2 regions of the Serratia fonticola genome follow, and region 1 is predicted to be linked to the other one. Evidence: predicted binding sites of a transcription regulator. Region 1 holds the regulator's gene; the other holds the start of a gene.

Evidence for each region. The regulator CRP, encoded in region 1, controls carbon source genes, mostly activating them, when cyclic AMP is high. The targets are predictions, from matches to a motif close to ATGTGANNNNNNTCACAT.
Region 2: WN53_RS22235 (YchE family NAAT transporter) is a predicted target of CRP. The motif match lies at 1,853-1,870, and genes of this name have one in related genera.

Annotation. Positions count from the first base shown of each region.
Region 1 is NZ_CP011254.1:1,355,434-1,358,742, reverse strand. It holds gene WN53_RS06055 (YccS/YhfK family putative transporter) at 1-1,500, opposite strand, end outside; gene crp (cAMP-activated global transcriptional regulator CRP) at 1,557-2,189, opposite strand; gene WN53_RS06045 (OsmC family protein) at 2,571-2,978, shown strand; gene WN53_RS06040 (LysR substrate-binding domain-containing protein) at 2,981-3,309, opposite strand, start outside.
Region 2 is NZ_CP011254.1:5,022,100-5,025,408, forward strand. It holds gene WN53_RS22230 (ABC transporter substrate-binding protein) at 1-277, opposite strand, end outside; gene WN53_RS22235 (YchE family NAAT transporter) at 958-1,602, opposite strand; gene adhE (bifunctional acetaldehyde-CoA/alcohol dehydrogenase) at 2,122-3,309, shown strand, end outside.

The DNA.
Region 1 (3,309 bases):
CGTGCCGCCAAACACCAGTACGCAGCCGATAAGGGTATCAATCAGGCGTGGAACCAGGAAATGGGTACCGTTCAGCGCCAAGAGCTGCAAAGTATAGACGGCGGTCACGGTGAAGCCCATCACCGCCAACCCGTAGTTTTTCCGCAAGATCAGATAGGCCGCCAGGGTGATCGCCAACATGATGCTCAGCGTCACGTTCTCCGGCATCTGTAGTTGTAACAGCCCGGCGGCAATTACCAACCCGGCCAACGTGCCGAGGGCACGGTGCTGGATCCTCACCCGCGTGGCGTTATAGCCGTTTTGGCTGACCAGCATGATGGTCAGCAAGATCCAATAGGGTTTTGGCAGGTTGAACAGCATGCCCAGGCTGCTGCCTGCCGCAAGAATGACCCCCAGCCTGGCGGCGTTGCGCAGGGCGTTGGATTTAAACGACAGATAGCTCACCACCGCAGGCCAAAACGGCAACCGTGACTGGTTGGCCATCAGATTGCGGCGGTACAGTGGGTGCTGGGTACGCAGCAGGCGCGCGATGCGGCTGAAGTGGTAATAGCAGAACTGGCCAACCGGGTTATCGGCGTGCTGTGAGGCTACTTTTTCCAGCGCCGCCAGCTCATTCTTCATACTGAAACGCGCAGAGTGCCGATGATAGAGAATATCGTCGGCCACCACCCGCAGGCGCGTGGCGATCACCTGGGCGTTGCGGCGGATAATCGCTTCGGCCTGGCTTTGCTCCACCAGTTTTTGCACTTCTTCCGGCAGATGCAGGCTGACGGTGATGTGCTCCTGCAAATCGAGCGCCACCTGAAACGTACGTTGCAGGCGCTTTTGCTCCAGGTTATTGGCATGGGGCAGGAAATTCAGCTGTTGGTATAGCAGACTGATCAGATCCATTACTTTCTGCTGGCGTTGCAACAGCGGCGGCAGGGCAGTTTCTGGATCGGTATGCTGCGTCAGTAATGAGTATTTGGCTTCAAAATAGTCGGCCAGCTGCATATACAACTGGCTTAGGGATTCGCGCATCGGCTGCTCTTTCCACAGCTTGAACCAGGCCCAGGTAAACAGCCCGTACCAGGCGGTGCCGACGATATACAGTAAAGGGGCGTGCCAGATTGGCACGGTACCTACCATGCTGAGGGAAAAGATGGCGGCAACCAGTGCGGCTGGCAGCAGGCGTGCATGCAGCGGGCTGATTTCTCCGCTGACGCCGAGCAACAGCGCCATTCCCAGCATCAGCAAGGGTAGTGGTAGATCCCACAGTAGGGCTTGTTGCAGCAGAAGGCTGCTGAGTGCGAACAGGGAGCCGCCTACAACCAGGCGTTTGAAAAAGCGTTTGTGTGGCGTATCCAGCCCGGCAATGTTGCAGCAGGCGGGCACCAACGAGAACAGCATGCCGAGTTGCAGGTTGCCAATCAACAAACCAAACGCCACCGGCAGGCACAACACCAGCGTTTGCCGCAGTGCGTAGTTGACTTCCGGGTGGTAGATCAGGCGGCGCCACATGGTTGGCTATTCAGTAGGTAAAGAAACGGCGCATTGCTGCACCGTTTCCCTGGGGATTAACGCGTACCGTACACGACAATGGTTTTGCCGTGCGCGGAGATCAGGTTTTGATCTTCGAGCATTTTCAAAATACGACCGACGGTTTCACGTGAGCAACCGACGATTTGGCCAATTTCCTGGCGGGTGATTTTGATCTGCATACCGTCTGGGTGAGTCATGGCATCAGGTTGTTTTGCCAGGTTCAGCAAGGTCTGTGCAATGCGGCCGGTAACGTCAAGGAAGGCGAGGTTACCCACTTTCTCTGAGGTGACTTGCAGGCGGTTAGCCATCTGTGCGGACAGGCGCATCAGGATATCCGGGTTAACCTGGATCAGTTGGCGGAATTTCTTGTAGGAAATTTCAGCCACTTCACAGGCAGTTTTGGCCCGTACCCAGGCGCTACGCTCCTGGCCTTCTTCAAATAATCCAAGCTCGCCGATGAAATCCCCCTGGTTAAGGTAGGACAGGATCATCTCTTTGCCTTCTTCATCTTTAATCAGCACCGCAACGGAGCCTTTGACGATGTAGTAAAGCGTTTCGGCCTTTTCACCTTGGTGAATCAGCGTACTCTTCGATGGATATTTGTGGATATGGCAATGAGACAGGAACCATTCGAGAGTCGGGTCTGTTTGCGGTTTGCCGAGAACCATTCGCTGTTATCCTCTGTTGTTATCGCTGCCTTGTATCACAGGGGTCAGAGTTCCCTGTAAAACGTGCTTATAGCCCGGTGTTTTAATTGTGGCTATCAACAGGTTTTGAGGCGTGTTATAGAAATACGCTTGTGCTCTAGCATATTAACTTGCAGGGAGAGCTGCAAGCTACATTCTGTTAACAAACCAATATAGGGGCCTTTCCTTGGACGTATCCCTGAAATCGGTGACCTGGAAAGAGTTATTGCGGCTCTGTTTGTAGCACAGAGTGAGGCGGGTGTCTTGTGTTGTCTCGCTTCAGCATGATTAGCATCAGGTTACGTTGCCAGAATGTATGCGAAAGCGTACCCTGTTTTTAAGAAATTAACCGGAGTGTGTAACATGCAGGCAAGAGTTAAGTGGGTAGAAGGACTGACATTCCTGGGTGAGTCTGCGTCCGGCCACCAGGTTTTGATGGATGGCAACGCGGGCGATAAAGCGCCAAGCCCGATGGAAATGGTGTTGATGTCCGTCGGCGGCTGTAGCGCCATCGATGTGGTGTCGATCCTGCAAAAAGGGCGTAACGATGTGCGTGACTGCGAGGTAAAACTGACCTCCGAGCGTCGTGAAGAAGCGCCACGTCTGTTTACCCATATCAATCTGCATTTTATTGTCACCGGCAAAGGGCTGACCGATAAGATTGTAGAGCGCGCGGTGGATCTTTCCGCCGAGAAATACTGCTCCGTCTCCTTGATGTTGGGTAAAGCCGCCAGCATCACCCACAGCTTCGAAATCCGCGAAGTGGCCTGATCCTACCAAGGGTAGCGCAGGCAGTGGGCACGCAATAAATCAAGAAATCGCCGTGCCGTCACGGTTAGCGGCGATTTCTGTGAATACAGCACGCAGTATTGAGCCTGCGGCAGCGTGTCGATAGGCAATGCCACCAGCCGATGCTGCAAATGGAACGGTGCACTCATCGCCCGCGCCACGATAGTCAAATAATCCGCCTCCAACACCATATTCAAGCCACAGGTCACCGAGTCCGAGCGAATGGGCGAACGACTCAATTGCTGATAGAAGGTGCCTAACACCGCGCGCAACTGCTGGTAATACCCCATATCGGTTTCCGGTAATAACCACT
Region 2 (3,309 bases), 2.3 Mb from region 1:
CCCAGCTTTCCGCCACCGCAGGAGCCAGATGACCATTGGCATCGGTGCTGACCAACCCTTCCAGCAGGTTGAGGATAATATTGCTTTCAGGCGTTCCTTCGACTTTATGCGGATCCAACGAAGCGACTTCTGAACCGTTGTTGATCACCATGCGCTGCAGTGGTGCTAATTGCACACCGGCCGGAACCTCAACGGCCTGCAGGTTTTGGCTGGCGATCATCCCCAACACGGCGGCGATGATAACGGCCAACGGTTGATGCTTCGTGGTTTGCGGCATAGTACAGGCTCCTTTTCGCTGCTAAGCAATAATTGTGAAATAGTTATCAAGCATGCTAAATAAACGGATCCCAGCAAAAATCATTCCTATCTGGCGCGCCAAAGATAAGATTTTTCCTTCTGATAAGTTGCTCGGAAATTAGCAGAAGCAAAAATTCATAGCCAATAATTTTTACAGAAATGTTAAGCATTTCTCTTTTATTATCCCATAGCCCTACAGACACCTAGCCTTCCCACACGCCCAGGGAGAGATTAGCACCATGATTTTATTGGATAAATAACGACTTCACTTTTAACCTTTTCATCCCAGATGAAAAAAACCACTCAAAAGAAACATTCAGTTAACAAAAATGCCGTTCAGAGAATAAACACCTGCCTATGGGTGGTTAATCACTAATAACACCTGTGTGAAACGGAGACAAGCCCTACAGAATGATGTGATTAAATTAACAACAATTTTACCCATTGGGAGACAAAAACCCCCGTCACGCGGATTTTAAAAGTGGAGAAAATAACATCTTGGTGCTTTATCAACCGATAAAGTGAGATTTGTGCCACAGGGTGGGGCAATAGAATGAAAAGCAGGCAGGTTATGCACTTTAATAATGCATCAACTGAGATAATTTGAAAAATTAAAAATAACTTAAGCCGCAAACAGGATTATCCGCGGCTTTATTAGGGTTATAACAACCCAGGGAAAATGGCTTTAATGCCGGTGACAATAAATTCGATCCCCAGCGCCATCAACAATAGCCCCATGATACGGGTAATGACGTTGATGCCGGTTTGCCCCAGCAAACGCACCAGCAGCGGAGCTGCCCGGAACAATAGCCAACAACAGAAAGCGAACAAGGCGATCGCCACGGTAAAACCTAACAGGTTCTGCCAGCTGTGGTAACGAGAGCTCCAGACGATGGTAGAACTGATAGCACCCGGCCCGGCCATCAGCGGCAGCGCCAAGGGAACGACGCCGATGCTTTCACGGATCGCGCTCTCTGATTTTTCCTGCTTGTTCTGTTTGTCTTCACCCAGCTTGCCGCTGATCATCGACATGGCGATGGTCACCACCAGAATGCCGCCGGCAATACGGAAAGAATCGATGGAGATACCAAACATACGCAATATGCCCTCACCCAGGAACAGCGAGGTCCACAAAATAATCGCCACCGACAGGTTAGCCGTCAGGTTGGTTTTGTTACGCCCGACCTCGGCCTGGTAGCTGGTCATGCTGATAAACACCGGCAGAATACCTACCGGGTTGACCAGCGCAAACAGGCCGACAAAGAACTTGATGTAGCCGGAAAAATCCAACAGAGATTGGCCCACGAAAAACTCCGCATAAATAGCTGTAAAAAGAGACACTGCCGATGCGCGCTAATGTAATAGAATTGCGCCAGCTAATCCATCCACCCGGCCAGCATTTTTCCCTACCCCAACAGAATGTTACAAAACAATTCGCTATTGTTAATGCTTTGTGTGCTGCCTGCTGTTATTCAGTATCATCACGGCATGGCCAAACACCTTGTTGATAATTACTCTCAACAAACGCAAGCTGAAAGGTGTCAGCTTGCAATTTTTATGATGTACATCACAAAATATCTACTCAGGAATAGTTAAGCTCTTAGTCGTAGTCAAAAGGGAGTACGAGGTATGGATACCGATTTCTGTCTCGCTTGCCTACTACCAACTTGCACTTGGTAAAGCTCTTTAAGTAAATCAGCAGTATGGGTCGCTAACTGCGGGAAAAGTCTCATGATCTAACAGACGCCTTCCTGACAGATGTCTATACTAGTTCCTCGAACGGCTTATTTACTGAAAGAGTTTAACATTTATCAGGAGAGCATCATGGCTGTAACGAATGTCGCTGAATTGAACGAGCTAGTTGCACGTGTCAAAAAAGCCCAGCGCGAGTATGCCAACTTCTCACAAGAGCAAGTTGATAAGATCTTCCGCGCCGCTGCCCTCGCCGCCGCAGATGCCCGTATTCCTCTGGCTAAACTGGCCGTTGAAGAATCAGGCATGGGTATCGTTGAAGACAAAGTCATCAAAAACCACTTCGCTTCCGAATACATCTATAACGCCTATAAAGACGAAAAGACCTGCGGGATCCTCTCCGAAGATGAAACTTTCGGTACCATTACTATAGCTGAGCCAATTGGTCTGCTGTGCGGTATCGTGCCAACCACCAACCCGACTTCTACCGCAATCTTCAAAGCGCTGATCAGCCTGAAGACCCGTAACGGCATCATTTTCTCCCCGCACCCACGTGCCAAGAACGCCACCAACAAGGCCGCAGATATCGTGCTGCAGGCTGCCATTGCTGCTGGCGCACCGAAAGACATCATCGGTTGGATCGACCAGCCAACGGTAGACCTGTCCAATCAGTTGATGCATCACCCAGACATCAACCTGATCCTGGCAACCGGTGGCCCAGGCATGGTTAAAGCAGCTTACAGCTCAGGTAAACCTGCAATCGGCGTTGGTGCTGGTAACACTCCAGTGGTGGTTGACGAAACTGCCGACATCAAACGCGTAGTCGCTTCTATCCTGATGTCAAAAACCTTCGACAGCGGTGTGATCTGTGCGTCTGAACAGTCCGTGATCGTAGTAGATTCCGCATACGATGCAGTGCGCGCACGCTTCGCTACCCACGGTGGCTACATGCTGCAGGGCAAAGAGCTGAAAGCCGTTCAGGACATCATCCTGAAAAACGGTGGTCTGAACGCCGCTATCGTTGGCCAGTCTGCACCAAAAATCGCTGAAATGGCCGGTATCAAAGTGCCAGCCAACACTAAAATCCTGATCGGTGAAGTGAAACTGGTTGACGAATCTGAGCCGTTTGCTCACGAAAAACTGTCACCTACCCTGGCGATGTACCGTGCCAAAGACTTTGAAGACGCCGTCAGCAAAGCAGAGAAACTGGTCGCCATGGGCGGTATCGGTCACACCTCTTGCCTGTACACCGATCAAGATAACCAGACTGCACGTGTAGAGTATTTTGGCGACAAAATGAAAACCGCACGTATTCTGATT